Regions from separate parts of the Polaromonas sp. SP1 genome, predicted to be linked through region 2. Evidence: predicted binding sites of a transcription regulator. Region 2 holds the regulator's gene; the other holds the start of a gene.
The links. Region 2 encodes NrdR, which represses ribonucleotide reductase genes. Its sites were predicted from a motif close to CACNANATNTNGTG; they were not measured.

Region 1: a site for NrdR is predicted at 9,346-9,359, ahead of DT070_RS02745 (ribonucleoside-diphosphate reductase subunit alpha). Genes of this name have one in related genera too.

Annotation. Positions count from the first base shown of each region.
Region 1 covers NZ_CP031013.1:568,652-584,569, reverse strand. Annotated here, with positions in the region: gene accC (acetyl-CoA carboxylase biotin carboxylase subunit) at 1-478, shown strand, start outside; gene prmA (50S ribosomal protein L11 methyltransferase) at 622-1,512, shown strand; gene DT070_RS02770 (DUF3426 domain-containing protein) at 1,580-2,704, shown strand; gene DT070_RS02765 (carbohydrate kinase family protein) at 2,725-3,627, shown strand; gene DT070_RS02760 (DUF167 domain-containing protein) at 3,706-4,059, opposite strand; gene DT070_RS02755 (histone H1-like DNA-binding protein) at 4,246-4,719, opposite strand; gene DT070_RS21675 (hypothetical protein) at 4,734-4,868, opposite strand; gene DT070_RS02750 (ribonucleotide-diphosphate reductase subunit beta) at 4,905-6,137, opposite strand; gene DT070_RS02745 (ribonucleoside-diphosphate reductase subunit alpha) at 6,271-9,180, opposite strand; gene ampD (1,6-anhydro-N-acetylmuramyl-L-alanine amidase AmpD) at 9,628-10,230, opposite strand; gene DT070_RS02735 (sigma-54 dependent transcriptional regulator) at 10,217-11,671, opposite strand; gene DT070_RS02730 (ATP-binding protein) at 11,671-13,389, opposite strand; gene DT070_RS02725 (PP0621 family protein) at 13,386-13,637, opposite strand; gene DT070_RS02720 (inner membrane protein YpjD) at 13,634-14,434, opposite strand; gene ffh (signal recognition particle protein) at 14,535-15,893, shown strand.
Region 2 covers NZ_CP031013.1:4,276,501-4,292,418, reverse strand. Annotated here, with positions in the region: gene DT070_RS20155 (type IV pilin protein) at 1-449, opposite strand, end outside; gene DT070_RS20150 (pilus assembly protein) at 491-4,204, opposite strand; gene DT070_RS20145 (PilX N-terminal domain-containing pilus assembly protein) at 4,201-4,749, opposite strand; gene DT070_RS20140 (PilW family protein) at 4,736-5,632, opposite strand; gene pilV (type IV pilus modification protein PilV) at 5,671-6,249, opposite strand; gene DT070_RS20130 (GspH/FimT family pseudopilin) at 6,243-6,890, opposite strand; gene nrdR (transcriptional regulator NrdR) at 6,968-7,417, opposite strand; gene glyA (serine hydroxymethyltransferase) at 7,527-8,771, opposite strand; ZMP/ZTP riboswitch at 8,816-8,945, opposite strand; gene DT070_RS20115 (lytic transglycosylase domain-containing protein) at 9,061-9,942, opposite strand; gene DT070_RS20110 (DUF748 domain-containing protein) at 10,702-14,811, shown strand; gene DT070_RS20105 (DUF349 domain-containing protein) at 14,997-15,918, shown strand, end outside.

The DNA of each region.
Region 1 (15,918 bases), 800 kb from region 2:
CCGCGTGCAGGTGGAGCACCCGGTCACCGAGTGGATCACCGGCGTGGACATCGTGCGCACCCAGATCATGGTGGCCGCCGGTGAAAAGCTGCCTTTCGCCCAGCGCGACATCGAGCTCAAGGGCCATTCGATCGAATGCCGCATCAACGCGGAAGACCCGTACAAGTTTGTCCCTTCGCCGGGCCGCATCACGACCTGGCACACGCCGGGCGGGCCGGGCGTGCGGGTGGACTCGCATATTTACGCCAACTACTTCGTGCCGCCCAACTACGACTCGATGATCGGCAAGATCATCGTGCACGGCGACACGCGCGAGCAGGCGCTGGCCCGCATGAGCACGGCGCTGGCCGAGACCGTGGTCGAAGGCATCAACACCAACATCCCGCTGCACCGCGAGCTGATGGTGGATGCCAAGTTCATGGACGGCGGCACGAATATTCATTACCTCGAAGAGTGGCTGTCCAAGCGAGAACGTTAGCCCCCACGCTCCCCCACTTCGTGTGGGTCGCTGCCCCCCGAGGGGGCCGCCCGCCCTGCGGCCCGGCAAAGCCGGTTCCGCGGCTCATGCTGGAATTGAATACCGTGCTCCTCGGCGTAGAGCTTCCTGCGAGGCAATAAACCATGTTTGAACTGATCCTGCTGACCCCCGTCGACGAAGTCGAAATCCTGAGCGAGGCGCTGGACGCGCTGGATGCGCTCAGCGTGTCGGTGGAAGATGCCGATGCGCAGACGCCGGCGGAGCAGGCGCTGTTTGGCGAGCCGGACATGCCGCCGCCCAAGGCGGGCTGGGAGCGCTCGCGCATCGTGTCGCTGTTTGCCACCGAAGCCCTGGCGCGTGACGCCGCCGGCGTGCTGGCGGCGCAAGATTTTTTCGCCGGTTGCCGGGTGGTGGCCATTCAGCCGGTGCCCGACCAGGACTGGGTGCGACTGACGCAATCGCAGTTCGCGCCGGTCGACATCACGCCCGAATTCTGGATCGTGCCGACCTGGCATGAGCCGCCCGCAGAGGCCAAACAGCTGATTCGCCTGGATCCGGGCCTGGCGTTTGGCACCGGAACCCATCCCACCACGCGCATGTGCCTGCGCTGGATCGCGGGCCAGGGTTCCGCCGGCAAAGATCTCGGCCGTGTCCTGGACTACGGCTGCGGCTCGGGCATTCTGGCCATTGGCGCGGCGAAGTTCGGCGCAACCGACATCGACGCTGTCGATATCGATCAGGCCGCCGTCGAGTCGACCTGGGCCAATGCCGAGGCCAACCACGTGGTGCTCAAGGCAGGTCTGCCCGAGAAGGCCACCGGCAAGTACCAGACGGTGCTGGCCAACATCCTTGCCACGCCGCTCAAGGTGCTGGCGCCGCTGCTGTGTTCGCATGTCGACAAAGGCGGGCACCTGGTGCTGGCCGGCATTCTTGACCGCCAGGCCGAAGAGCTCAAGGAGGCCTATGCGCCTTACTGCCGGCTCACCGTGCATGACACGCAAGAGGGCTGGATCCTGATGACCGCGGCCTTTTAGGCATTCCCGCGCTCCAGCTCGCCACGGGCCGTCAGCAGCGGCCTGCACCCCTACAATACAGCGCTAAATGAGCCTGATTACGCGCTGCCCCGCATGCGGCACGATGTTCAAAGTCGTGACCGATCAACTCAAAGTCTCGCAGGGCTGGGTGCGATGCGGGCATTGCGCCGAAGTCTTTGACGCTTCGGCCCATCTGCTGCCCCGCGATATGTCGTCGCTGGCAACGTCATCCGCCCCGCTGGCCGACACCGCGCCGCAGCCACTGCCGGAACCCGGCCCTCCTTCCACCCCGCAAGCCACCGCCGACACAGAGCCTGCAGGCCTTCACCCCGATGACTGGGCACCTGCCCGGTCGTTTGCCGACAGGGCGCCGCAGCGGCCCATGCGGGCCGGACCCGTTGAAGCCCAGGACAGCGCCGCCGACTTTGACCCCGTGCGCTGGAAGCGGGCGCAGCAGGAACGCCAGCTGGATCCGGTGGAGCTCGATGATGATTCGCTGCCCCCGGCGCCGCTGCCCCGGCAGCCGGCCATGGTGCGGCCAACGCCCGAAGACGATTCAAGCTTCCTTTTCTCGGATGTGGACTCCGGCATGCCGGACTCGCGCATACGCGTGGAGCACGATGTTTCTTTTGTGCGGGATGCGCGGCGCAAGGCCTTCTGGAAGAAGGCGTCGACACGCTGGTCGCTGGCTTTGCTGTCCTTGTTGCTGCTGGCGGCCCTGGTGCTGCAATGGGGCGTGCAGCAGCGGGACACGCTGGCGGCGCTGGAGCCGCGCCTGGTTCCGGCGCTCCAGGCGATTTGCGGCCCGCTGCAGTGCCAGATACGCGCGCCCCGCCATATCGAGGCGCTGGTGATCGACAGTTCCAGTTTCAACCGTCTCGGCCCCGACGCCTACCGGCTCAGTTTTACCCTCAAGAACACCGGCGTGGTGGTGCTTGAAATGCCGTCGCTGGAAGTCACGCTGACCGACACACAGGACCAGGCCATCGTGCGCCGCATCCTCACGCCGGCGCAGTTTGGCGCCAAAAGCGCTACGCTGGCCGCACAGTCGGACCTGGCGGGTGTGGTCGTCATGAAAGTCTCCGGCGACGCGGCTGCGCCGGCGCCTGCTTCGGCATCTTCTTCCCCTTCCCCTGCGCCCGGCGGCCCCTTGCGGGTTGCCGGCTACCGCGTCCTGGCTTTTTATCCCTGATTGATACGAGAGAGAACTGAATGTCTGCTGTTATCTGTGGCTCCCTGGCGTTTGACACCATCATGACTTTTGAGGGGCGCTTTTCCGAGCAGATCCTGCCCGACCAGTTGCACATCCTCAATGTGTCTTTCCTGGTGCCGGCCCTGCGCCGTGAGTTCGGCGGCTGCGCCGGCAACATTGCCTACAGCCTGCGCCAGCTCGGCGGCAAACCGCTGCCCATGGCCACCGTCGGCACCGACGGCGCCGAGTATGTGGAACGCATGAAAACCCTGGGCGTCAGCACCGAGTTCGTCCGCCAGGTCGGCGATACCTACACCGCGCAAGCCATGATCATGACCGACCGCGACAACAACCAGATCACGGCCTTCCACCCCGGCGCGATGATGCAGGCCCATGTGACCCGCATCGAGGCCCGCAGCGACATCAAGCTGGGCATCATTGCTCCCGATGGCCGCGACGCGATGCTTCAGCACGCAGAACAGTTCAAGGCGGCCGGCATTCCTTTTGTGTTTGACCCGGGCCAGGGCCTGCCCATGTTTGACGGCAAGGAGCTGGCGCATTTTGTCGAGCTGGCGACCTGGGTGACGGTCAATGATTACGAAGCCAAAATGCTTTGCGACCGCACGGGTCTGTCGTGCGCCGAGTTGTCGCGCAGGGTGGAGGGCCTGGTGGTGACGCTGGGCGCCGAGGGCTGCGAAGTCTGGGTGGCCGGCGAAAAAACGCTGGTACCGCCTGTGAAGGCCACAGAAGTGGTCGATCCGACCGGCTGTGGCGATGCCTTTCGCGGCGCACTGCTGTTTGGCCTGGAGCAGGGCTGGTCGCTGGCGCGTTGCGCCGCGCTGGGTAACCGGGTGGGTGCGCTCAAGATCGCCACGCGCGGCGGCCAGAATTACACCCTGACTGCTGAACAAATCGCTGCCTAGCCCAATCCGTACCTTGGGTTATAGCTATTAAATTAATAGCAATTTAACCGCTGCGCTGCCCGTTTGCTGATTGCGTCCTTATGGCGCGGGCCTGCCCGCAGCCTTCACCAATTCATCCCATGTGGCCTGGCTTGCCGCCAAAGCTTGCACGCGCAGCTGCTTGCGCCTGGAGGTCTCGCCGCGCGCCAGCGTGACCGCCTGTTGGGGTACACCCAGGCAACCGGCCAACCACTTCACCAGCGCCTGGTTGGCTTTGCCGTCTACGGGAGGCGCCTGCAGCCGCAGGCGCAGCGCCAGATCTCCGGCCTCACCATGCAGTCCCATGGCTTGGGTTCTGGCGGCATTCGGCACGACGTGCACGTCCAGCAGCACATCGCCGTTCTTTTCCGTGCGCATGAAGGGCAGGTCGGGTGGTGCAGGGGGTATGTTCATGGCGGCGGGTATGTGAAGAGGCCGGGCAGCTGTGAAAACTGCACGGGCATGAAAAATAACCCCACGCTCCCTCACTTCGTGTGCTCGCTGCCCCCTGAGGGGGCGCTTTTCATTTTGGGGCGGCCCGGCAATGAAAAAAGCCCGACATCTTTCGATATCGGGCTCCAAGCAGAAATACCTTACTGCTTACGGCTTGCTGGCTGTTGGAAACGGCCAGGCAGCTTGCGGGTTCAGGGTTGTCTGAGCCGCAGGGGCAGCCGCTACAGCAGGTGCTTTGGCAGCTTTGGCAGCAGGTTTTTTCGCGGCTTTCTTCGCAGCGGGCTTTTTCGCTGCTTTCTTGGCGGCAGGCTTTTTCGCAGCGGCTTTCTTGGCCGCTGGTTTCTTCGCTACCTTTTTCGCGGCCTTCTTGGCTGCTGGCTTTTTAGCTGCGGCTTTCTTCGCCGCTGGCTTCTTGGCCGCTACCTTCTTGGCTGCTGGCTTTTTCGCTGGCGATTTTTTCGCAGCTGGCTTCTTGGCCGCTACTTTTTTCGCTGGAGCTTTTTTAGCCGGAGCTTTTTTCGCTGCTGCTTTTTTCGCAGGAGCCTTCTTAGCCGCTACTTTTTTAGCAGGGGCTTTCTTTGGAGCAGCTTTTTTAGCCGCAGTTTTTTTCGCAGTTGCCATAGTTTTCTCCTTGATCACGTTGCAAAGAGCACTTCACGGTTGGAGTACGTAAAGCGATTCACGGCGTTGGGCCCCGGATAAACCGGTCCCAGCGCCGCGAACACAGGAGCAAAGCCCAACGCGTGCTCTTCGGCAGCGTCATTGGTCATTGCAATTCTTAAAATCATTGTTCGGGCGTTTTTCAATCAATCCCAGGAAAGTGCACCACCGGACTGGTACTCGATCACACGGGTTTCAAAGAAGTTGCGCTCTTTCTTCAGGTCGATCATTTCGCTCATCCACGGGAACGGATTCTCCTCGTTGGGGAAGAGAGTTTCAAGTCCGATCTGCGTGGCGCGGCGATTGGCAATGTAGCGGAGGTAGCCTTTGAACATGGAGGCATTGAGGCCGAGCACGCCGCGCGGCATGGTGTCTTCGGCGTAGCGGTATTCCAGTTCGACGGCTTTCATGAACAAGGCCTTGATCTCGGCCTTGAACTCTGCGGTCCAGAGATGGGGGTTTTCCAGCTTCAGCTGGTTGATCAGGTCGATGCCGAAGTTGCAGTGCATCGACTCGTCGCGCAGGATGTACTGGTATTGCTCGGCGGCGCCGGTCATCTTGTTCTGGCGGCCCAGCGCAAGAATCTGCGTGAAGCCCACATAGAAGAACAAACCCTCCATCAGGCAGGCAAACACGATCAGCGACTTGAGCAGCGTCTGGTCGGCTTCGGGCGTACCGGTCTTGAAGTGGGGGTTGGAGATGACTTCAATGAAAGGGATCAGGAACTGGTCCTTGTCCTTGATGGACTGGACTTCGTTGTAGGCGTTGAAGATCTCGGCTTCGTCCAGGCCCAGCGACTCGGTGATGTACTGGTAAGCGTGGGTGTGGATGGCTTCTTCGAATGCCTGGCGCAGCAGGAACTGGCGGCACTCGGGCGCCGTGATGTGGCGGTAGGTGCCCAGCACGATGTTGTTGGCGGCCAGCGAATCGGCCGTGACAAAGAAACCCAGGTTGCGCTTGACCAGGCGGCGCTCGTCTTCGGTCAGGCCGTTCGGGTCTTTCCAGAGCGCGATGTCGCGCGTCATGTTCACTTCCTGCGGCATCCAGTGGTTGGCGCAGGTGGCGAGGTATTTTTCCCAGGCCCATTTGTATTTGAAGGGCACCAGCTGGTTGACGTCGGTCTGGCCGTTGATGATGCGCTTGTCGGAGGCCTTGACGCGCTGCGCCTTGGCGGGTTCTGCTGCAGGAGCAGAAGGGGTAGAAGAGATGGCAGCGGGTGCGGGTGTGAACGCGCCGTCGTTGAGCATGCGCACTTGCGCTTGGGGTTGCCCGGCGGGGTTCAAAGAAAGAGGCGGAAGTTCCATCGAGCGGCCTTCGGGCGTGCCGCTGTTATGAGATGTTTGCAAAGATGGTTTGACTTCTTCGTCCCAGGTCAACATAGAGGTTTCCAATACTTTGGGATTATGAAAGCAGCGATACAAAATGAAAAGTGTTCATTCACATCGCTACAAAATTGTGTTGCTCATATACATCGAATCGCGCGGCCGGGTGACTGCGCGATTCAAAGTTTTTTTACTGGCAGGCCTCGCATCCCGGGTCATCGATCGCGCAGAACTTGATGTCGGTTGCCGGCGTTGCATTCATCTGCGCTTGCGCTGCGGCAGCAGCCGCTTCGAGCGCGCTCATGCCGCTGCTTGCGGTGGCCGTGCTGGAAGAAACCGAGTTCATCTTGCCTGCGGTCACGGTTGATTTCTCGGCGTGCGTCGCGCTCTGCGTGCGCAGGTAGTAGGTGGTCTTCAGGCCGCGCAACCAGGCCAGCTTGTAGGTGTCATCGAGCTTCTTGCCCGAGGCACCCGCCATATAGATATTGAGCGATTGGGCCTGGTCGATCCATTTCTGGCGGCGCGCTGCGGCTTCGACAATCCAGGAGGTCTCAATTTCAAACGCCGTGGCGTACAGCGCCTTGACGTCTTGCGGCACGCGGTCGATGGGGCGCAGCGATCCGTCAAAGTGCTTCAGGTCCACCACCATCACGTCGTCCCACAGGTTCAGGCGCTTGAGGTCGCGCACCAGGTAGTGGTTGATGACCGTGAATTCGCCGGACAGGTTGGACTTGACCGAGAGGTTGCCGAAGCAGGGCTCGATGCAGGCGTCCACGCCGATGATGTTGGAAATCGTGGCCGTCGGGGCGATGGCGACGCAGTTGGAGTTGCGCATGCCGTCTTTGGCGATCTTCTTGCGCAGGGCTTCCCAGTCCAGCGTGGCGGAACGGTCGACTTCGACGTAGCCGCCGCGTTGCTCGGCCAGCATGTCCAGCGTGTCCAGGGGCAGGACGCCCTTGTCCCAGAGCGAGCCCTTGTAGCTGGCGTACTTGCCGCGCTCTTTGGCCAGCTCGGTGGAGGCCCAGTAAGCGTGGTAGCAGACGGCTTCCATGGACTTGTCGGCGAACTCGACGGCTTCCTGCGAGGCGTAAGGCACGCGCAGTTCATACAGGCAGTCCTGGAAGCCCATGATGCCCAGGCCCACGGGACGGTGGCGCATGTTGGAGTCGCGGGCCTTCTTGACGGCGTAGTAGTTGATGTCGATCACGTTGTCCAGCATGCGCATGGCCGTGGTGATGGTTTTCTTGAGCTTTTCGTGGTCGACCGCGCCGTCCTTCAAATGCTGCACGAGGTTGACCGATCCGAGGTTGCACACGGCGGTTTCGGTGTCGCTGGTGTTCAGCGTGATCTCGGTGCACAGGTTGGACGAGTGCACGACGCCGGTGTGCTGCTGCGGCGAGCGCACGTTGCAGGCGTCCTTGAAAGTGATCCAGGGATGGCCGGTTTCAAACAGCATCGACAGCATCTTGCGCCACATGTCGGTGGCCTGCAGCTTGCGGGAGGGCTTGATCTCGCCGCGCTCGGCTTTGGCCTCGTAGGCGGTGTAGATTTTCTCGAAGTCCTTGCCGAACTTGTCGTGCAGGTCAGGCGTGTCGGACGGCGAGAACAGTGTCCAGGTGCCCTTTTCCATCACGCGGCGCATGAAGAGGTCGGGGATCCAGTTGGCGGTGTTCATGTCGTGCGTGCGGCGGCGGTCGTCGCCGGTGTTCTTGCGCAGCTCGAGGAACTCCTCGATATCCAGGTGCCAGGTTTCCAGGTAGGCGCAGACGGCGCCCTTGCGCTTGCCGCCCTGGTTGACCGCCACTGCCGTGTCGTTGACGACCTTGAGGAAAGGCACGACGCCTTGCGATTCGCCGTTGGTGCCCTTGATATGGGCGCCCAGGGCGCGAACGGGCGTCCAGTCGTTGCCCAGGCCGCCGGCAAATTTGGACAGCAGGGCGTTTTCCTTGATGGCGTCGTAGATGCCGCCCAGGTCGTCGGCGACGGTCGTCAGGTAGCAGGACGACAACTGCGAGCGCAGCGTGCCGGCATTGAACAGGGTCGGCGTGCTCGACATGAAGTCGAAGGACGACAGGATTTCGTAGAACTCGATCGCGCGCTCTTCGCGGTTGATCTCGTTGAGCGACAGGCCCATGGCCACGCGCATGAAGAAAGCCTGCGGCAGCTCGATGCGCTGCTTGCGCACGTGCAGGAAGTAGCGGTCAAACAGGGTCTGCAGGCCGAGGTAGTCGAACTTCAGGTCGCGCTCGGGCTTGAGCGCGGCGCCCAGGCGGGCCAGGTCGAACTGCTGCAGTTTTTCGTCGAGCAGCTCGTTTTGCACGCCCTTGGCGATGAACTGGGGGAAGTATTCGGCGTAACGGATCGCCATGTCGGCCTGGTTGACTTCCTCGCCCAGCACTTCGCGGCGGATGGTGTGCATCAAGAGGCGCGCGGTAGCGTAGGTGTAGTCGGGGTCTTTTTCAATCAGGGTACGCGCTGCCAGGATGGAAGCCTTGTAGACCTCGTCAATGGGAACGCCGTCGTACAGGTTGCGCATGGTTTCCGCAACGATGGGGTCGGGTTTGACGTCGGCGCCCAGGTTGGCGCAGGACGCCTCAATCAGCGCCTGCAGGTTGCGCACATCGAGCGCGACGCGGTTGCCGCGGTCGGTCACATGGATCAGGGGCGCTGCGGGTGCGGTGGTTTGGGGCTGGCGTGCGCGCTCCTGCGTGCGCTTTTCGCGGTACAGCACGTAGGCGCGGGCGATTTCGTGGTGGCCGCCGCGCATCAGGCCGAGTTCGACCTGGTCCTGCACGTCTTCTATATGAAAGGTGCCGCCGCCCGGGCGCGAACGCATCAGGGCGCGAATGACCGCCTGGGTCAGGCCGTCCACCGTTTCGCGCACGCTGGCCGATGCGGCGCCCTGCGTGCCGTGAACCGCCAGGAAGGCCTTCATCATGGCCACGGCAATCTTGTTGGGCTCAAACGGCACCACGCCGCCATTGCGGCGAATGATCTGGTAATGGGCGAGGGGGTTGGATTGTGCGTTGGTGTCGCCTGCTGCGGGATTGCCTGCCAGAACGCTGGACGTTGCTGGCACCGCGTGTTGTGCTGTTTGCATGAGTTCCTCTTTGTTTTATGACTGTCTGACGTGCTGTCCGGGGCATCCAAATTTGCCGGGGTTGTTCAAGGGCAATGAACGGTTCCCTGCGGCGCTGGGCCCGAATTACGTCAAAACTGAATTAGGGCTTAGACACTATACCTAGGGTACCAAGGGAATACAAGCCACTACAGGTAGTGTATCGCCCTCTGAATTCGCTGTTACGTTTTGTGGCTTTTTCAGGTGCTTTTTTGTGCCGTGCTTGTGCACCTCAATCAAGCATCGGAGAGCGCGTTGATGCTCGCCAAGCCCTCATGAAATCACGCTTGCGCCTCATGGACAAAGCGCTGGCGCGGCTTTGCGCGTGCTTTGGGCCGGCGGCACCGGCCGGCATTGAAACGGTAAAAGTACCGCAAATTTTTGCGCCACAAAATGCACCCTGATGGTGTGGTGCGCGCGGCGGGCCGTTCAAATAATTTCGGGAAAACACCTAGCAGGCAATGCCAGTGCGTCTTGCAGCAAAGGCCAGTCGAAGCCCGGTCCCGGATCCAGCTTGCGGCCCGGCGCAATATGCTCATGCCCGGCAATGTGGGCAATGGGATAGGCCTGAAGAAGCCCGGCGCACAGTCCGGCCAGGGTTTCATATTGGGGGCCCTCAAAGAGATTGCCTTCCAGCCCCTCCAGCTCAATGCCGATGGAGTCGTCATTGCAGTTGCCGCGTCCGCGGTAGCTGGACTCGCCGGCATGCCACGCCCGGTCGTTGCAGCCGACAAACTGCCACAAGGCACCGTCGCGGGCAATGAAAAAATGCGATGAGACCTGCAAGCCGCGAATGCCCTGGAAGTAAGCATGCGCCTCCCAGTCGAGTTCATTGGTGAACAGGCGCTGGACGTTGCCGTTGCCGAACTCGCCGGGCGGCAGGCTGATGGAGTGGATGACGATCAGGTCGATCTGCGCGCCTTCGGGCCGCGGGCCGAAATTGGGCGAAGCCAGTGCCCGCGCGTACCGGTACCAGCCGTTTTGCCACAGGGGCTGTGAGGCGGGTGCGCCGCCGGGCTCAGGCGGGGTCATCGGCAGGGTCGAGTCCGTCGGCGGGGTCGTCGCTGCCCGGCGTCACGATGTTCAGGCGGGCAATCCGGTAGCGGATCTGGCGAAGCGTCAGGCCCAGCCGGCTGGCTGCGGCGGTGCGGTTAAAGCCGGTTTCCAGCAATACCTTGGTAAGAATGTTTCTTTCCTGCCCGTCCAGGTAATCCTGCAGGTTCTCGGGAACCGAGACGTGCTCTTCCGCCGGCGCATCGAAGTGAAGCTCGCTGCCGTCGCCGAGCGCCACCGCCCGGTGCAGGGTGTTTTCAAGCTCCCGCACATTGCCGTTGAAGGGCCGCGCGCGCAGTTGTTCCATCACGGCGTCCGTCAGCTCGGGCATGCCGAAGCCGGACTCCTGGCAGATTCTTGAAAGCAGTGCCTTGCACAGAGCGGGCAGGTCTTCCCGGCGCTCGCGCAGGGCGGGCACAAGAATCTCGATCACGTTGAGCCGGTAATACAGGTCCTGGCGGAAGGTGCCTTGCTCTACGCCGGCGGACAGGTCCTTGTGGGTGGCGCTGACGATGCGCACATCGACGGCATCTTCGTGCGGGGAGCCCAGCGGGCGCACCGTTCGCTCCTGGATGGCCCGCAACAGCTTGGATTGCATGGCCAGCGGCAGGTCGCCGATCTCATCGAGAAACAGGGTGCCGCCTTTGGCCGCCTGGAAGTAGCCCTGCCGGTCCTGTGCCGATCCGGTGTACGCCCCTTTGCGCGCGCCGAAGAACTCCGCTTCGAGAAGGTTCTCGGGGATGGCGCTGCAGTTGACTGCCACAAAAGGGCCTGCCGCCCGGTGGCTGCAGCCGTGCACCGCTCGCGCGACCAGTTCCTTGCCGGTGCCCGATTCTCCCTGGATCAAAACCGGCGCCATGCTGCCCGCCACCTTGACGATGCGCGATTTCACGGCGCGCATGACGGCCGATTCACCGACCAGTTTTTGCAGTATCAAAGGCGCATCGGCGGCTACGGGCAGCGGGATCGCGAGGGGGGCGATACCCGGTTCCGCGCCATTGCGTTCGGCCTTGGCGGCAGCAGCGGGCTGCCGCGCGCCCTGCACGGCCGAGGCGACGACGCTGCGAAACTGTTTGAGGTCGACCGGCTTGGTGAGGTAGTCAAAAGCGCCGGCCTTCAGCGCTTCGACCGCATTTTCGGCAGAACCGTGCGCCGTGATGACCACGCAGCGCTCCGGCCGCTGCTGGGTCACCAGGTCGCGCAGCAATTCGAGGCCCAGGCCGTCCGGCAGGCGCATGTCGGTGATGACCGCGTCGAAGCGGTTTTCACTCAGTTGCTGGCGGGCCTGCTGCAGGTCGCCGGCAGCTTCCACCCGATAGCCTTCCCTGAGCAGCGTCAGCTCGTAGAGGGTGCGCAGGTCCGGCTCGTCGTCAATGACGAGGATGCGGGCTTGCTGGGCGGCGGGGGCTTGCGTGCTCATTAGGTGGGCATTGTGGCAAAAGAAGGCGGCGGCGTGTTTAAAGCGGGGGAGGTCGGCCTGAACATGACGAAGAATTCATTGCCCTCGGTGCCGGCGCGTTGTACGCGCTGGTAGCCGATAAGCGCGCCGTAGCGCTCGCACAGTTCGCGGCAAATATAGAGGCCCAATCCGCTGGAGCGGCTTTCCGAAGAGAAAAACGGCTCGAAGAGATGGGTCTGGACGGTTTGCTCCAGCGGCTGCCCGTCGCTCCATACCGACAGGAACGCCTGCCCCGGTGAAACGACCTGGGTACTCACCTCGATGGAGCGGACGGAGGTGCCGGCATAGCGCAAGGCGTTGTCCAGCAAATTGACCATCAGGCGCCGCAGGTGTTCGGGCTCAAAGCACACGACGGCGTTGCCCGAGTCTGTCGTGATGCGCATTCGCTGCGATGCGGCGGTTTGGGTACCCCAGTCGGTGGCGATTTTTTGGACGGTTTCATCCAGCGCCAGGGCAGTCGCCTCTGCCAGCGGCAGTTGCGCCTGGGCCCTGGAGATATTCAGCACCTCGTCGACAATTTTGGCCAGGCGCTGCGCGTTTTGCCTGACCATGGCGGTGAGCTGGCGGTGCCCTGCGTCCTGCAGGTCTTCCTCGAGCAGCGCGTTGGCCTGCGAGATGGCCGCCAGCGGATTCCTGATCTCATGCGCCACCGCGGCCGACATGCGTCCCATGGCGGCCATCTTCTCGGTTCTCACCCGCGCTTCCATTTCACGCAGGTCCTCGAGAAACATCACGCAAAGACTCTCGTGCGTGCCGTTTTGCGAGGCCGCCAGCCGCGTGCGCACGTGCAGCCGCCGGCTGTGGCTGTCCGGGTACTCAAGGCTGACGTCGGCCTCCTGGGGAGTCTGTGTGCTGAAAGTGTGGTGCGTCAATTCGGCCAGCGGCTGCCAGGCCGCTTCGGTGGCCAGGATAAAAGGTGCGTTGCGCACGGATTCCCCGGCTGTCAGCAAACGCCGGGAAGCAGGGTTCGCTGAACGGACGATGCCGTTGATATCCACCACCAGCACACCGTCCGCCAGGGTTTCGACGACCAGTTCATTGACCTGGATCTGCATGCGCGCGGCAGACTGGCTGCGCTTTGCCAGTTGCTCTTCACGCGCCAGGCGCAGTGCCAGGTGATTGGCCAGCAGTGCCACCAGGAAGAAGCCGGAGCCGCTCAGCCCCGACTGCAGAAAGCGCGCGCTGGAGTCACCCAGGTTTTGCAGCGAGCTCGACCATGCCTCCACCAGCAGCAGCAGCGTGACGCTGGCGGCCGTTCCAAAAGCCAGCAAAATCGGGCCGAGGATGGAGGAGAGCAGCACCGGCAGCGCAAACAGCGGTGTGTAGTTGATGCCGCTCGACTGCAGAAAATTCAGCGCCGAGAACGTGATGACATCCACGCCGATCGTCAATACCCATTGCGCGTCAAAGGTGCTTCCGGGCGGCCGGGGCCTGGCCCAGAGCCGCACCGCCAGCGTTGCGCACAGATAGGCGACGCACACCGCGATGGACCAGCCGTCGGTGATATTGCCCAGCGCATAAATAACGGCCTGCAGGATCACCAGCACGGAGGCAATCGCCACGCGCGCCGTCATGAATACGCGCCACAGGCGCCCGAATGAACCCACTTCCGGCTCGTTTTCCCAGGCGCCGGGTATCTTGTCGCCGCCTGTCTCAAACCAATGGGACGGCGTGGTCACAGGCCCTGGCCCCCGGCCTGGCGGCGGTGCGCATCGCTGCAGTAAATGCCCTTGCCTGCGATCAGCGCTTCTGATTTCGGCAAATGTACGCCGCAGACCTCGCAGGCGACGATTTCGGTGACAGCAGTTCCGGGTTTTGGCGGGGCCGGCGCACGGCTTGCCGCAGCGTCTTTTCTTTCCGCGTCGCGGTTGTTCCGCCAGAGCCAGAACACCACCAGCACCAGGGCCGCGACCAGCAGGTATTTCATGCCCGCCTCAGGATGACTTCAAGCACAAAGCGCGAACCCGCATAGCCCAGCAGCAGCAAGCCCGACCCCAGGTACAAAACGTTTACCGCCTTGCGCCCGCGCCAGCCCAGGCGCGCGCGGCCGATCAGCAGGCCGGCGAATGTCAACCAGGCCAGGACGGAAAAAACGGTTTTGTGGTTCCACTTCCAGGCCAGTCCCGGCCCGTAGAGCGTCTCGGCAAACAGCCAGCCTACAAACAGCGTGGCCGACAGCAGCACAAAGCCGGCCTCGACGAAGCGGAAGGTCAGGCGCTCCAGCGTGAGCAGCGGCACGCCGGCATCGGTTTGCGCGGCCAGGCGGATGGCCCGTTCGGAGCGCGTCATCAGCCAGCCGTGCACGACCGCCGCGGCAAAGAGTCCGTAAGACGCGATGCCCAGGGCCCAGTGCAGCGGCAGCCAGGGTGAGGCGATGGCGTGGTAGGTCGTTCCGGGGAAGATGGCGGCAACGATGACGGCCGCGCTGCCCAGCCCGGCCAGCGCCCAATGGGCCTGCAGCTGCGGGAAAAGGCGGCTTTCGATCGCGTAGACGGTCAGCACCAGCCAGACCGTCATGGACAGGGCCGGCGCAAAACCGAAGCGGGGCGGCTCGCCCAGCAGGCCGTCGGCCAGCGCGAGCGCGTGCAGCAGCCAGGCCGCCAGCAGCACGGCGCGGATGGTGCCGGCCGCCAGGCGCGGGGTGGCCAGCGCCAGCACGGCATAGGCAATGGCGGCGCCCGCCGCTACCGCAAGACCCCACCAGGCGCTCAAAGCTAAAATCATGGCTAGAGTTTAGCCTTTACTGTCTTTCCCGCCGCCCTCCTGACAGCCTGGCGCCCTCCCTTTCCCACCCCTAACTGCCCCACGCCCGTGGCGCCTTCCCATGGCCTCAGCCCTTACCGACAAGTTATCCCGCCTCGTCAAGGAAATGCGAGGCCAGGCCCGCATCACCGAATCCAATGTGCAGGACATGCTGCGCGAGGTGCGCATGGCGCTGCTGGAGGCCGACGTCGCCCTGCCGGTGGTGCGCGACTTCATTGCCCGGGTCAAGGACAAAGCGCTTGGTCAGGAGGTGATGGGATCGCTCTCGCCGGGCCAGGCGCTGGTCGGCATCGTCAACCGCGAGCTGGCGGCAACGATGGGCGAAGGCGTGAGCGACATCAACCTGGCGGCCCAGCCGCCCGCCGTCATCCTGATGGCCGGCCTGCAGGGCGCGGGTAAAACCACGACAACCGCCAAGCTGGCCAAGCACCTGATCGAAAAGCGCAAGAAAAAAGTGCTGACGGTCTCGGGCGACGTCTACCGCCCGGCCGCCATCGAGCAGCTCAAAACCGTGACCAAGCAGGCCGGCGCCGAGTGGTTCCCGAGCTCGCCCGAGCAGAAACCGGCCGACATCGCCCGCGCCGCCATTGACTACGCCCGCAAGCATTTCTTTGACGTGCTGCTGGTCGACACGGCCGGCCGCCTGGCCATTGACGAAGCCCTGATGGCCGAAATCAAGGAGCTGCACGCCATCCTGAACCCGGTCGAAACCCTGTTTGTGGTCGACGCGATGCAGGGCCAGGACGCCGTCAACACCGCCAAGGCTTTTAAGGAAGCACTGCCGCTCACCGGCATCATCCTGACCAAAACCGACGGCGACTCGCGCGGCGGCGCGGCGCTGAGCGTGCGCCAGGTCACCGGCGCGCCCATCAAGTTCTCCGGCACCAGCGAAAAGATCGACGGCCTGGAAGTGTTTGACGCCGAGCGCCACGCCGGCCGCATCCTGGGCATGGGCGACATCGTCGCGCTGGTCGAGCAGGTGGCTGCCGGGGTGGACATGGCGTCCGCCCAGAAGCTTGCCGCCAAGATCAAGTCCGGCGACGGCTTTGACCTCAACGACTTCCTGAGCCAGCTGCAGCAGATGAAAAACATGGGCGGGCTGTCCAGCCTGCTCGACAAACTGCCCGCGCAAATGGCCGCCAAGGCCGGCCAGGTCGACATGGACAAGGCCGAAAAAGACATCAAGCGCAAGGAAGGCATCATCCAGAGCATGACGCCGCTGGAGCGCCGCAAGCCCGAACTCATCAAGGCCACCCGCAAGCGCCGCATCGCCGCCGGCTCCGGCGTGCATGTTCAGGAGGTCAACCGCCTGCTCAACGAGTTTGAGCAGATGCAGGGCATGATGAAGAAGATGAAGGGCAGCGGCATGATGAAGATGATGAAGCGCATGGGCGGCATGAAGGGCATGCCGAAGTTTTAACCGGCCGGGATTTAAGCAAAAAAGG
Region 2 (15,918 bases):
GCTGCGGCGGTGATGCCTTTGACACCCGCCTGCGTCAGGGTGAATCCGCCGCACTTGTCATTGACCATGCTGGCTGTGGACACAGGACGCATGATAAGCGTGAACGTGCTCGCGGTAGCAGTGCTCGGATTGGTGCCGGTGTTGGAGATTTCATAGAGCGCGGTGCCATCTGCGGGCGCCTTCATGAAAGTGGGCGGCATGGTGGCCCAGATTGTCTGGGTACCCGTGCGGTCGGCGTCGTAGCGGTCGTTGGCGGCGTAGAAGCGCTGCATGTATTGGGCAGCTTGCGAGAGCGCCACCCGCGCCGCGGCGCGGTTGCCGCGTGCTATATAGCTCTGGTAGGACGGCAGGGCGATCGCGGCCAGCAGGCCGACAATCGCCACCACGATCATGATCTCAATCAGCGTGAAGCCCGCCGAGCCGCCGTTTTTGTTCGATGTGGTCATCATGAATGATCTCTTGGTAAAAGCAGCGATTTTCAAACTTATTTTCAATTAGCGCGCGGAAAGAGCTGGCGCCACGAACGGTTCAGGACCGAGCCTGGGCAGGCGCCCGGATTGGCTGCCCGGTATGCGGCGCTGCTGCAATTGGGGAGCTTGCATTCGCTCTCATGTGCCGCAGCGTATGCCGCGTCGGCGCAACTGCCGCATTCCTCCACATGGGCCGCCGCATACACCGGGTTGGTGCAGTTCTGCGGAGGGGGCGCGCCCTTGGTGCGAATCGTGATGGAGCCGCTGGCATTCTGAACGCTTCTAAGGCCGGTGTCCTCACCCAAAGAATTCAGGATGACAAGAACAACGTCGATACCATCCGCAGGCGAGGTGTATGCGCAAACGTTCGCGTCTTTCTCGTCGATCTTTCCATCCCCATTGGTATCCAGCGTACCGCCCGCGCGGCAAGCGCCCGTGAGTGGATTGATCGCGAATGTCATTGCATTGCTGGTCGAGGCGAGGCAACTCGAGGCACTGGGCCCGGGCGCAACCGTATCGATTTTGACCACTTCGTCCTGCATGTACACCGGATAGATGGTGCGTTGGCCGGTAAACGCATCCTGAGTCAACTTCCAGCCGCGCCGGATCGACCAGTCAAGGGTGGTGACTGCAGGGTTGACAAAAGTAATGGAGGCGACCTTGGTGGCACCGCCGCCATTGATTGTTTCGCCGGTATTTGGATCAATGCCACCCGTGACGAAGGTTTGTTTAATGGGCTCGAGTTGTGAATCGGCAATGGTGTCGCTCCCCGTGGAGCCGAAGGGCTTGCGGTCCCAAAGGCCATACACGACCTGAGCCGGTGTTGTCACGGCGGGGTCTCCGGCTTCAAACAACTTGCCGGTGGCTACGGTCACTACATAGCTGGGCTTGAAGCTGGGCTGATCCGTCCTCTCAACGACGGCCGGAGCGGCGGTGATAGGCAAAGCGGTGCTGCCGCTCAGTGCGGTGAACAGCGCCACGCCGCCGTTGCCCAAACCCCACGCGGTGGAGCTTGCGCTGCTCAGGTCAAATTTCCACAGCCGGCCTTTCAGGTCGCCTGCATAGGCGCCGATGATCTGCCGCTTGTCGTTGTAAACCAGACGCACGCCGCCAAGTCCGTTGGCGAGCGTGTTATCGGTCTTGATTTCCTTCAGCAGTTTGCCTGTGCCGGTTTCAACGATGAAGAGGCTGGCTTTTGCGGACTTGCTGTCATAGCCGTTGCCGAAGATGGTTACCCAGTCACCGCTGACCGTAATACCGCTTTGGGGCGAGCTCAGGACAGTGCCCAATTCTGCGAATGAAGTCGTGGAGTTTCCCGGCATCACGGGAAATGCCGGATCCGCATTGATTTCCCACAGAACCGCCTTGCCGTTCATGTTGAGGGGGTCAGTGACGTTCAGCGCAAAGACGGATTTGGCTCCGGCGCCGGTGGTGCCCACGACCAGGTTACGCCATCCCGTCGAAGAGCCTCCGCCGGTCAGGTTGGGGGTTGTCACATAGGCGTCGACTTCTGTCAGCGGGCCGTCAGCCGTGTAGTTGTGGGCAAATGTATAGCCCTCAGTGGTCAGCACCTCGAGTTTCCCGAGGACGGAACGCGGAACATATGCAAAGACTTCTCGGCCGCCAGCGCTGGCGCCAAATCCTTCGCCGAAGCCGTGCACCATGCCATCATTGGCGCCGACAAACAGCACCCCTTCGTTGCGTGCCGCCTTGGCGTTCAGGTAGGCAGGGTAGTCCGGCAAGCCCGGGGTGGAAACCGGAAGCTTCTCATACTGCGGGTTGGTATTGTTCCTGATGTAAGTGGGTATCGAATTGACGATGTCACCCAGGACTGCCGGCCGTTTTCTCATGCCATTGCCTTCCAGGGTACGCACGCCGCGCAGGTAATCCACCACGTCGGAGGTCACCGCATTGCTCATCTGCATGTTGGCGTTGGTGCCCTTGAGGGTGTTGGCCGCCGTGTTGATGTTGGCGTAGGTGAAGGGCAGGCCTTGCTTGGTTGCATCCGTCCATACGAAGATGTTGCGGGAAGCTGGTGCCGGCAGCGTGGTGACGCCGGTGGGCTGACCATTGCCATCGGTGGCAATGACTTGCCATGCCACGGTGTCGGTGCTCACGTTTTTCATTTGCACGTTGCCCCACCACGTGCCGCTGGTGTAGTAGGGGATAAATTTCTTGGTGCCCGCCGTCAGGGTCACGGCAGACGCCGCCACACCGGCCTGTGAGAACTGCTGGCTCGCGATACTGCCAATCACACTGCCCAGGTCTTTCGTGAATTGATCCGCATCGGTCACCGTGAGGAAGCCGCCGCCGCCGTTGTGCGCCGCGTGGCGCATGTCGTCAATCGTTGTGACGGTATTAAGCGTCGGCGTAACCCACGCCAGTGTGCCGGCCTTGGCGCTTGCCACTTCCGCATCGGTCATTTTGCCGGGGGCACCAAAGCTGACCATGTAGCTGGTCATGTTTTGCCAGAACGGAGGGTCATTGGCGTCGCCATTGCCAAAGTCGTTGGCAAGATCGGTGCGAAGGTCGGTGACCCAGTACTTCAGTGCAATATCCGCCAGCGTATCCGCGACACCGCCCGTGCCGCTCACCTTGTCCGGTTTGCCTTTGGTCCGTACGTCGGTTTTTTCGGTTGGCTTGTACTGATATTTCTTGGTGGCGTCCAGCGCATGGGTATATGCCGGCCCCACGGTGCCGTCGACATCGCCTATGCCCGTGGGGGCCGCATCCGTGTAAAAACCGTCCGTGATCAGCAAGGTAAAGGAGCGCCGGCAGGACAAATGGCTGGCCGGTGTTTCTCCGGTGGGGGGCGACCAGGGCTTGGATCCCCAGGGGCCGCTATTGGCAGTGTTCTGGTAGTACTTGCCGGCCCTGTCCAATGCACCGCGCAGCGGTGTTCCGCCATTGGGCGTGCGGGCGTCAAGCCAGGAGAAAAAAGCGCTTTTGGCCACGCCAAAATCGGTCATGGTGTTGGGCGAGCCGTTGATGTCCCCATAGGCCAGGCGGAAGTTGTCGGACTGGTCGGCAAATGCCCCGGCCAAACCCGTTTTTGCCGACTTGATGCGGTCTATGTGATAAGCGCGCCAGTTCGCGATGTTCTGGCGCTCTTCGTTGAAAGTGCAGGTGGCCGCGGCGCAGTCGGTGCGGCTGCCGTTGTGGGGCCCAAATGGGTTGCTGTTGCCGGATGTATTGGCACCGTTCAGCTTGAATTTGTTGGTTGTCACCTCGTAGAAGTTGTAGTCCGCCGTGTTCTTGATGGCAGCGGAGGTGGTGTAGGTGGTGGGGTCCTTGCCCGCTTTCGGAAGGTACAGCTCCACGACCGAGGAGTTACCGACAGCCGCATTGGCCTGCTGCACGCCGCCTGAGTACCCCGGGCTATAGACCTTTTTCGGGTTATAGAACAGCAGGTTGTTGACAGGAGAGCTTTGGCGCGGGTCGCTGCTGCTAATGCAATCCACATGGAAGCCCGGTATGCTGGTGGAGTTCGGCGATTCGGTGACCAATGCGTTGGCGACATGCTTGGCATAGACGCATTCCCAGTCCATGGAGCCGGAGGTATCGAGCACCAGCGCGATGTTGGGCCTGACGTTCACGGTCTTGGAGAGCAGCGGCTCCTGCGCAACGACTGCGAAAGCACTGTCCGCTGCAATCAGTGCAGCCGCGTAAAACGCAACGCCACGCATAATGGAAAACTTCATGGCCAGGCCTTTCATGCTCGGGTCGAGCATCATTTCATGGTAATTACGGATTGAAGCCACACCTCTGTGCCTCTGGGTGCGCTTCCGTCTTTCGCGCCGACTTCAGGGCCGAAGCCCCTGGCGGTTGTCACAAAAACTTTGGTATCGGCGGGGGTCAGATACTGCGCCATGCACTCGGGCTGGCGGGTGAAATACAACTTGGTCCCCGCATCGCCGGACGAGGCGACCGCGACCGTCTTGAGGTTGGCCGTCGGCGTCATGGTGTCCCAGTTGGCCATGGTTTGCCAGGAATAGGGTGTCCCGGCGCCCAGGGGGGCCGCCTCGGGTGCGAAGCCGGTGGCGGGATTGATGGCAAAAAGCTGGACCTGCTGTTCGCAGAAGCGCAAGGCTGCTTCTGCGGTCTGCCGGGCCAGTGCCTGCTGGCGGCTCTGGTTGGCCACCTGCTCAGTCGACGAGGCGCCGCGGATCGAGATACTGGCCAGAACCGTAAGAATCATCAGCATGATGAGGGCTACGATCAACACCACGCCCTGTTGACCGTGCAGCTTCGCGGATTGGCGCGGCTCAGGGATTGACATAACCTACTCCATGGTTGCGCAGCAGCACCGTGGTGCGGTAAGCGCGGCGCAGCCTGCCGTCGGCGATATCGACGTTGGCACCTGCGCAGTTTTGATAGCTTGGCTTGGTGGCCGCAGTGCCCAGGTCCCCGAGTACGGGGTCTTCGCTCCTGACCACTATGCAGACTTGCGCTGCGACCACCTTGTTCCAGCGATCCAGCACAGACAGCGCCGCCAAGCCTACGTCCGTGGGCGCAGCGATGCCGGAGGCGGTCAGGTAGCCGCGCACATTCTGGCTGTTGGGAACTGCAGGCTCGGTGAGGGCAAAATTCACCGTCGCACTTTCGATGTTTTCGGCCAGCACCTGTGATTGCGCCAGGTTGCCGCTTCCGCGGCAGGTCAGCGTGTTGTTCGTGATGGCGAGGCGCGATTGCATGGTGTAGAAAGCAGCGCCCGCGGCACCTACACCGTTGCCGATGCAGTCCATCGGCAGGCCGGTGGAGGTGTTTTTCCCGCTGTTGAGGTCCCCTTCGTAGGCTACGGCCAATGCGAAACCGCCGCCTGCAGCGCAGGTCAGGGCGCTTATGTTGGCAACAGTGGCGTCCGTGAAACCCGTGTTGCAGGCGAACAGGTTCCAGCCTGCTTGCCCCAGGTCATTCTTGGCGCCGCCGGCGCGCGTGGGGTTATACCCCGCCTGGCGCAGCTCCTGGGTAAAAACGCTGAGCGCCATCTGCGCATCCTCGTTCATCTGGCCCTGCGCCTGCGCGTTTCGCGTGGCTGTGCTGCCCGAAACGTACATGACCACCAGCGCCCCGATGATCACCATGCCCAGTGTCATGGAGATCAGCAGCTCGATCAGTGTGAAGCCTGACTGCCTTGTTGCGGCGGATCTTGAGCCTGGCATGCGAGGGGGCTGCTGTGGGCGGCCTTGTGCGGGTGAAGTCATAACTGCACCTTCATGTAAAAGCAGCGTGGCAGCGTGGCCAGGGCTTTGGCGTTGTCCGAGCAGTTATCACTCGTCAATTCAGCGGACTGGTCGACCCCGCTGACTGTGCGGGTGTTATTCAGTACGCCGGCTTCTTCCCAAACAATCCAGATGTTGGCCTGGGTTGCGCTGGCGCCGGGCCGGATCAACTCAACGCCGCCCTGCGGCAACAGGGCGCGAACCCGGCTCTGGAAGGCCGTCAAGTCCGCGGCCGCCAGCATCGCAGGGGTTGTACAGTTGGGAAAGGCGCAAGGCGCAAGCGCCGGGGGGTTGCCGGTAGTCATCAAGGCGACGTCATAGTTGCCGGCAGACAGGCCGTTAGGGTTGAGCCTGACCACCTCCGCCAGCTCCGTGGCCAAAGCGCTTGCGATCGCACGGTTGGCCGCGTTCTTTTGCGCCGCGACCGAGTAGGCCTGCATGCCTGCAAGTGCCAGCATCCCGAAGGACATCAGCAAGATGGAAATAAGGACTTCCAGCAGCGACGAGCCTTGTTGGCTTCCTCGCGAAGAAGGAAGGTTCTTGATGGAGCCTAGCATGCGACGTCCCCTGTCTGGACCTTGACCCGGCCCACGGCGTTCATGCACAAGGTGCGGGTGTATTTGGCGTTGGTGGCGAACGAGCCCGAGGCATGCACCAGCCACCGGCCCGACTGGCCGATGGCGCGTCCAGTGCCGTCATAAATGATGCGGTTGCCGGTGGCGACGGCCGTGGGCGTGGAGACACCGACTGCGAAAAAGTCTCCGATACGGGCCACGGGCTCCTGGGCACGCAGCACAATATCGGTCGCAGCGTCAAAGCTGCCGTTACCGTTGCTGTCGAGGAACACCACCCACCCTTCCATCCAGCCGCCGACGGCCGCGCCGTCACCGGCGGAGCATACCGGGCTGGCTGCGGTGTAGTCGGCGGTCCTGCAAATCGTCACGCTTTTCCCGCGCCGCATGGCTTCACCGCGGGCGTAGCGGGTATCCGAAATAAACCCGTTGGTTGCCCGGGTGATGGACGCGTTGGCAAGCAGGCCCAGGAACGAGGGCGCCGCGAGGGTCGCCAGGATCGCGATGATGGCGATAACGACCAGTAATTCAATGAGGGTGAAGCCTCGCTGAATCCGCCTCATGGCGCGCCAGGGCTGTTGGGGGTGAAAAGCGGCAGGGCCGGTGATCGACAGATTTTCGAACATGCGCAATTGTGAGCATGCGCCGGCGGTCCCGCCTGCGGTATTCGACGTCCGGTCAGGTCTGCGTGACGAACGGTAAGCTAGCGTCTCACCTCATCCACCAGCGTCTTGAACTCGTCGATGTCTTCAAAACTGCGGTAGACGCTGGCAAAGCGCACATAGGCGACTTTGTCGAGCTTTCTGAGCTCGCGCATGACGAGCTCGCCGATGCGGTTGGAGGCAACCTCCCGCAGGCCCAGGCTCAGCAGTTTTTCCTCGATGCGCTCGATCGCCGAGTCGACCTGCTCGGTGCTGACCGGGCGCTTGCGCAGCGCCAGGTTCAGCGAGGCCAGCACTTTGGTGCGCTTGTATTCGATGCGCCGGCCGTCTTTCTTGACGATGGACGGGAAGGTGACGTCGGGCCGCTCGTAGGTGGTGAAGCGCTTTTCACACGCGCCGCACTGGCGGCGGCGGCGTATGAAGTCGGCATCTTCGGAGACCCGGGTTTCGACAACCTGGGTTTCAAGGTGGCCGCAGAAAGGGCATTTCATGGATTGGGCCCTGTGTGTAGTGACGAAAATTGACCAAATCCGCCTCCAGCCCAATCAGGACGTACGCAGTCAGCTATAAAAATCATAGCGACTGCGCCGTCCGTCATGCTCAGCGGTAGACCGGGAAGCGGCTCGTGAGCGCGTGAACCTTGGCGCGGACCGCTTCAATGTTGGCCGCGTCGCGCGGGTTGTCCAGCACGTCGGCGATCAGGTTGGCGGTGGCGCGGGCTTCTTCGTCCTTGAAGCCGCGTGTCGTCATGGCCGGGGTGCCGATGCGCACGCCGCTGGTGACCATCGGCTTTTCCGGGTCGTTCGGGATGGCGTTCTTGTTGATCGTCATGTGGGCGCTGCCCAGCACGGCTTCGGCTTCCTTGCCGGTGATGCCCTTGGCGCGCAGGTCAACCAGCATGACGTGGCTTTCGGTGCGGCCGCTGACGATGCGCAGGCCGCGCTGCGTCAGGGTGTCGGCCACGATTTGGGCGTTCTTGACGACTTGCTGCTGGTAGGTCTTGAACTCCGGCGTCATGGCTTCCTTGAACGCCACGGCCTTTGCGGCAATGACGTGCATCAGCGGGCCGCCTTGCAGGCCGGGGAAGATGGCGCTGTTAATGGCTTTTTCGTGCTCGGCCTTCATCAGGATGATGCCGCCGCGCGGGCCGCGCAGGCTCTTGTGCGTGGTCGAGGTGACGATGTCGGCATGCGGCACCGGGTTGGGGTACACGCCCGCGGCCACCAGGCCGGCGTAGTGGGCGATGTCGACCATGAAGATCGCGCCGACGGCCTTGGCCACCTTGGCGAAGCGTTCGAAATCGATGCGCAGGCTGTAGGCCGAAGCGCCCGCGATGATCAGTTTGGGCTTGGTCTCGTGGGCCTTTCGCTCCATCGCGTCGTAGTCGATCTCTTCCTTGTCGTTCAGGCCGTAGGAGACGACGTTGAACCACTTGCCGCTCATGTTTAGCGCCATGCCGTGCGTCAGGTGGCCGCCTTCGGCCAGGCTCATGCCCATGATGGTGTCGCCGGGCTTGAGGAAGGCCAGGAAGACGGCTTCGTTGGCCGAGGCGCCGCAATGGGCCTGCACGTTGGCGGCTTCGGCGCCGAAGATGGCCTTGATGCGGTCGATGGCCAGTTGCTCGGCCACGTCGACGTGTTCGCAGCCGCCGTAGTAGCGGCGGCCGGGGTAGCCTTCGGCGTATTTGTTGGTGAGCTGCGAGCCCTGCGCGGCCATGACGGCGGGCGAGGCGTAGTTTTCGCTGGCGATCAGCTCGATGTGGTGCTCTTGCCGGGCGTTTTCGGCCTGGATGGCGGCGAAGATTTCGGGATCGGTTTGTTCAACCAGGATGTTGCGGTGGTACATGGCAGTCCTTAAAGACGTGGTCCCTGCTCTTCAATGAATGAAACAAGGGCTGCCCAGGCGAACGGCTGAACGCTTGGGCCCAACGGCTTTCAGCGGTGCGCTTCCCAGTGGTGTCCCACGTCAGCTCCAATGGTTGTAAAAACCTTGAGCCTATCGCCAGTCGCGCACCTTGCTAGTGTAACTGAGGGCGCCGAAAACCCGCCGTGCCGGGGTTGTTTGCCGGCAGCCCTGAAAGCAAAAAGCCGGGGCGCTGGCAGCGGCCCGGCTTTTTGGCGTGGAGGCAACCGAATCAGGACTGGTTCAGCAGCGCCACTTTTTCCGGCGTTTTGCCGTCGGCTTCCAGTGCGTCCGGTTTGGCCGGCAAGGAGGCCGGCACAGGGCGCGACGTACCGGGAGGCGTACCAAAGAACGGCGAAGGCGTGCCGCGCTTGGAGGCAGACGCCACCACAGCCAGCAGGCGGGCGTGTTCACCCATCACCTTGCCGGCGTAGCCGCCGTCGTCTTCCATGTTGGCAGCGCCCACATAGTATTTGAGGCCGCCTTCGACGGAGCCGGCGCGGGCGATGCATTCCTGCAGCACCTTGACGCCGACGCGCAGGTTGGTCACCGGGTCAAACGCCGCCAGCTTACCGCCGAAGTTGTCGTACTTGTCGTGGTGCACCTTGGTCATGACCTGCATCAGGCCCTGGGCGCCGACCGGGCTTTGCGCGAACGGGTTGAAGCCCGACTCGATCGCCATGATGGCCAGGATCAGGGTGGGGTCCAGCTTGGCTTTCTGGCCGATCTCGAAGGCTTCGGCCACCAGCACGCTCAGCGGCTCGGGCGCGACGCCGTATTTTTTGCTCAGCCAGTAAGCCACTGCCGCCTGTTGGGCGGGCAGGTCTTTCGGGTTGGACGCCGTGGCGCGCTCAATGGCGGCCGGCTCGGTAAAGCCGATGGCCGCTTCCTGGCGCTCTTGCAGCCAGGTCATGAGCTTGAATTCACCGGCCTGACGCAAGTCGGGCCGGGCAGTCAGTGTGATCACCGCGAACACGACGGCCAGGCCCAGGAGGGCGAAGCTGTTGTGGGTGATCTCGAAAAAGCCCTGGGCGATGTCATCGGCAACGGTGGAGATACCGTTGCGCACACTTTTCAGGTGTGCCTCGAGGCTGAATTGTCCTAGCGCTGTCATAGCACTCCTTTCTACGCTTGCAGGCCCTTTGGGGGCCAGGCAGGCTTTGATTGGGTCGCCATCAAACCAAGGCATGCCTTGTGGGGTGTTGTTGACCCCCTGTTTGACGTTGCCGGCTTCGTGATGAATAGGGCAGCGGATTCGGGTTGTCCCTAGGTTGTTGTGGGACTGGCCGGATTCTATGGGTCTCGTTAATAACCTGTCAATAATAACAAATTGATTCTTTATATTAAAAAGACGAATAAAAACCTTGGTTCCTGGCAGAAACGCCCAGAATCAAGATAGTTACGGCCCCTTTTTGAGACCAAGCTCTAAGTTAAGTTCTTTGTAAAAAAGCCTGGATCGGCGGATTGCGGGACCGGATGTAGGCCAGATTCGGCTCTTGGTGTGGGACGCCTGCGGAGGTCCGCAGCTTAAAAGGCAAAGGCAATCACCGCCGGGACTGTGATTGAAAAGATGGTCTTGCCTCTGGATCGGCGCAGGGTTAACCTGCAATTGCGTGTTCATTCACGCATTCAATCGGGTAACCAACCCCGGTAAACCTGGAAGCAATCACTTGCTTTCATCGCACTGAGGACGATTCATCTCTTCTTTGCGGAAACCAGACGGCATGAGCATAAACGCCCGCCGTCAACCCCGGTCGGCCTCGCTGCCCGGGGTTTTTCTTTTGGCGCAACCGCTTTTTAATGCCCTTTGATTGACCGTCTTTTTCAAATAAATCATTGACCTATCGGCCCCGGCGCTAAAAACTCGACGCCTATGGCAATCAAAGATTTGAAGAATAAATGGCGGGAGTTCAACTGGCGCGAGGCCGATTGGCGCGAAATCGGCAAGTCACTGCCGGCCAGGGGGGCCGCCGTGGCCCGGTCGCCGCTCTGGCGGCGGCGCGCGGCCTGGGCGGTCGGGATCCTGCTGCTGGTCTGGGCGCTGGCTTATGCGGCCGTGCCGTCCATCCTGAAGTCGCAAGTCGAGAAGATCGCCTCTGAAAAGCTGGGCCGGCAGGTCACGGTGGGCGAGGTCGACTTCAAGCCCTGGTCGCTGGAGCTGACCCTGCGCGACCTGGCGATTGCCAGGGCTTCCCAGGCCTCCTCTGCCCAGGCCTCTCCCCAGAAAACCCCCCAGCTTTCCATCAAGCGCATATATATAGATGCAGAGCTCGAGTCCCTGCTGCGTTTTGCGCCGGTGGCCGACGCGGTGCAGGTCGACGAACCGGTGGTCTTTCTCACGCACCAGGGCGACGGCCGATACGACATCGACGACATCCTTGAGCGTTTGAAGTCGCCCGAAGACGCGCCGCCGGCCGGCGACCCGCCGAAGTTCGCGGTCTATAACATCGTGGTCAGCGGCGGGCGCATGGACTTTACCGACCAGTCCGTCGGCAAAACCCATGAACTGCGCGAGCTGGGCCTGTCGGTGCCATTCCTGAGCAACCTCAAGTCCAAACGCGAGATCAAGACCTCGCCGCACCTGGCTTTCAAGCTCAACGGCAGCAGTTTTGACACCGCCGCCGAAGGCACGCCCTTTGCCCAGACACACAAAACCGATGCCACGCTCACGTTGCGCGGCCTTGATCTGAGCCCCTACCTCGGTTATTGGCCGGCCAGCCTGCCGGTGAAACTGCAGGCCGCCGTGCTGCATGCCGACGCCAAGGTCGCGTTTGAGCAAACCCCGGCGACTTCGGTGCGGATCTCCGGAACGGTGACGGCGGAAAAAGTCAGGCTGCTAAGCGCGCAGGCGGCGCCAGCGGCCGTCCAGGCCAAGCCCGCGTCCCCCGGCAAACGCGCCGCCGCCGCCGAAACCCCGCCGCCCGCCCGGCCCGACCTGCTGGCTTTCGACCGCCTGCAGGTCAGCATGGACGACGTTCGTCCGCTCGAGCAGTTCGTCAAGCTTTCGGCGGTGGAGCTCACGGCGCCCACGCTGTCGCTGGCCCGTGACAGGGCAGGGCGGCTGAACCTGCTGGCGTCGTCCGGTGCGCCGGTTGCTATCAAAAAAGGAGCTACTGGCCAAGGTACAGAAAGGGCTGGAGGCCAAAATGATCCACAAGGCCAGGCCGGGGCTGCAAGCGGCGCCGCCAGCAGTCCCGTCCCCGCAGCGCCCGCCAAAGCACCCGCCGCCACGCCCTGGAAAGTGCAGGTCGCCCGCGTGGCGGTACGCGGCGGCCGGGTGAACTGGCTGGACGAAACCCTGGCCTCGCCCGCCGACATCCGCCTGGCCGGCCTGGCGCTCAACGCCTCGGCCATCGCCATCCCCTTTGCCGCCGGCGCGCCCCTGAAGTTCGACGGCTCGGTGGGGCTGGAGCCGCCGGCCGCCGCGCCGGCGCCGGCCAAGCCCGCAGCTAAAAAGACCGCCCAGCCCGCCGTGCCAGAGGCCCCCGCGGCCCCCGCGCTCCTCACCTTCAACGGCACCGCCACCGACCAGGCCGCGCAGGTCACCGCCAACGTGGCTTCCTGGCCGCTGGGCATGGCCGCCAAATACATCGGCCAGTTTTTGCTGCCCGCACTCAACGGCCAGCTCGACGCCCAGCTGGGCATCACCTGGCAGGCGCCCAGCGGCGACAAACCGCAGGCGCTGCAAGTCACCGCGCCGCAAGTCGCCCTGAGCGACGTGCAACTGGCCGAGGGCAAGGTCTCGCTGGTCTCCGTCAAACGGGTGGACCTGGCGCAGGTCGACATCGACCTGACCGGCCAGACCTTCAAGGCCGCCAAATTGCAGCTGACCCAGCCCAAAGCCCGCGTCGAGCGCGGCAGCGACAAACGCTGGATGTATGAGCGCTGGATGGTCGGCAAAACCCCGGGCGGCGCAGCCACTGTACCCCCACCGCCCACCGACGCCGCCACCCGTGCGTCCGCACCCTCATGGGCCGTGGCCGTGCAGGATGTGCAGCTCGACGGCGGGGCCATGTCGTTCTCTGACAAGGCCGGCGCCAAGCCCGTGGCCTTTGAGGTCAGCGCCGTCAAGGCCCAGCTCACGGGTTTGCTGCTGGACGACAGGCCGGCCTCCAAAGCGCAGGCTGCCAGGCCCATGCCGCTGACGGCGTCGTTGCGCCTGGCCACCGGCCGCTTCGAGCCCGGCAAGGTCGACTTCAATGGCAACCTGGGCCTGGCACCCATCCAGGCGCAGGGCCGGCTGGTGGTCGACCGCCTGCCGCTGCAGGCCTTTGAGCCTTACTTTGCCGAAACCCTGAACATCGAACTGCTGCGCGCCGACGCCAGCTTCAAGGGCCGCGTTGCTTACCGCCAGCTGCCGGCCGGCACGCAGGCGCAGGTCACGGGCGATGTGGCGCTGGAAGAATTCCGCGCCAACAAGCTGGCGCCAAGTGAGGACCTGCTGGCCTGGAAAGCGCTGAACCTGCGCGGCCTGCATGTGGCGCTGGAGCCTGCCAAGGCCACGCGCGTGGACGTGAAGGAAACGGTGCTCACCGACTTTTTTGCGCGCGTGATCGTCATGCCCGACGGCCGCATCAACCTGCAGGACCTGGTCAAGGGCAACGCACCCGAGACATCGGCCACGGCGGCCCCGGCCGCCGATGCTACAAAAACGATAGCCGCCACCCAAGGCGCTGCCTTGGCCGGAGGCCAAAAAGGCTCACAAACCTCCGCGCAACCGATCAGCCCTGCTGCACCGGCGGCGACGGCATCCGGCGGGCCGCCCGCCGTTGTGAGCTTCGGCCCCATCAGCCTGATCAACGGCAAGGTGCTGTTCTCAGACCGTTTTGTCAAACCCAATTATTCGGCCGACCTGACCGAGCTGACCGGCAAGCTCAGCGCGTTCTCGTCGGTGGCGCCTGCGGCTGCGGCCGGCGGTGCGCCGGTGGCGCCCAACATGGCCGACCTCGAACTGCGCGGCCGGGCCGAGGGCACGGCCTCGCTTGAAATCCTGGGCAAGCTCAACCCGCTGGCCAAGCCGCTCGCGCTCGACATCAAAGGCAAGGTGCGCGACCTCGAGCTGCCGCCGCTGTCGCCGTACTCCGTCAAGTATTCGGGCTACGGCATCAACCGCGGCAAGCTCAGCGTCGACGTGGGTTATGTGGTGCTGCCCGACGGCCGGCTCACCGCCACCAACAAGGTCATCCTCAACCAGTTGGCCTTCGGCGAGAAAGTGCCGGGCTCCACCGCCAGCCTGCCGGTCAAGCTGGCCGTCGCCTTGCTGGCCGACCGCAACGGCGTGATCGACATCGACCTGCCGATCAGCGGCTCGCTCAACGACCCGCAGTTCAGCCTCGGGCCCATCATCGTCAAGGTCATCATCAATGTGATCGTCAAGGCGATCACCGCGCCGTTCTCGCTGCTGGCCAGCGCGCTGGGCGGCGGCGGTGAAGAACTCAGCACCGTCGGCTTTAACGCCGGCAGCGCCGAGCTGGGCCCCGAAGCCAAGGCTGGCCTCGACAAAGTCGCCAAGGCGCTGGCCGAGCGGCCCTCGCTGCAGCTCACCGTGGTGGGCACCAGCAGCGTCGAGGCCGAGCGCGACGGCTTCAAGCGCGCGCGGCTCGATTCGCTGGTGCGCGCTGAAAAACGCCGCCTGGCCGTGAAGGAGGGCGGCACCACCGCCGCCGCCGTCAGCATCGGTGCGGACGAATACCCCGCCTTGCTCAAAGAGGTCTACAAACGCGCCGACATGCCCAAGCCGCGCAACCTGGTCGGCCTGGCCAAAGACCTGCCCGTGCCCGAGATGGAAAAACTGCTGCTGGCCGACATCCAGGTCAACGACAGCGCCATGCGCGAGCTGGCGGTGCAGCGCGGTGTGGCGGTGAAAGACTACCTCGCGTCGCGTGATTTGCCTCCTGAAAGGCTCTTCCTGGGCGCCGCCAAAGCCATACCGCCGGAGGCCAAATGGACACCTCGCGCAGAGCTGAATTTGGCGATGCCTTAAAAAAGGCGAAAATAGCGTCAGTGCTTTATTGATAAAGCTTTTATGGGGCCCTCGGGCCTGGGCGCGCAACACGGGTTGCGGCGCCGGCCCCCCATCCAATCCAACACCCGCTGCCGCCTGCAAAGTCCCCCATTTCCCGGGGAGCCTTGCGGCTGGCGGCACTTATTTTTTGACCTTGCGCTCCCATGTTTAAATCTTCCAAACCCGAAACCCCCGCCGTGAAAACGCCCACCACCAAGCAGGCAGAAGCCCATCCGCTGGACGGCCTGACCGGCGGCGCGTTTTCCGCGCCGACCTCGGGCGAGCGCACCGCGCGCATCCGCACCTGGCTGGCCACCGAGCCTTCGGCCGAGCAGATGGCCGAGGTCTACAAGGACCTGGCCAACCGCGACAAGGGCGCCGCCAAGCCGCTGAAAGAAAAGCTCGACGAGATCAAACGCAGCAAGGGCCAGGAAGCCGTGGCCGCCGAGTGGGCCGACAAAGCCCAGGCGCTGCTGGCCGTGCCCAAGCTCAACCTTGCCGACGCCCTGGCCTGGCAGCGTGATGCCGCCAAGGCCGGCGCGCCGCTGTCCAAAGAGCCGCTGGCCGGCCTGAAGGTCCAGCTGGCCGACCGCGTCAAGACGATTGAAGACCTGCAGCACCGCACCCAGGTGCAGCGCGAGGCCGCCGTGCTGCTGGCCCAGCGCACCGAAGTGCTGTCCCTCAAGCCCTGGCGCGACGCCGAAGCCGCCCTCGAATCCCTGCGCGGTGATGTCACGCACTGGCAGTCGCAGGCCGACGAAATCACGCATGACGCCAATTGGGCCAGCGTGGATGCCAAGTTCCCGCCGCTGCTCGACGCATCGCGCGCGCAGTTGCTGGCTGTGTGGGACGCCTTCCAGGGCGCACTCGCGCAGGCCCAAAAGGCTGCTGAAGATACCGCCGCACCTCTGCCCGCCGTGCCCGTGTGGGCCGACGAGCTGCGCGCTGCCCGCGGCCTGCCGCCCGCCGCAGGCGATCAGCCCGCACGTGCGCCCAAGGCCAAGATCGATCCGGCCGTGCTCAAAGACATGCGCGAAAAATCGACCGCCATCGTGCAGGAAGCACTCGCGCGCCTGGAGCATGAAG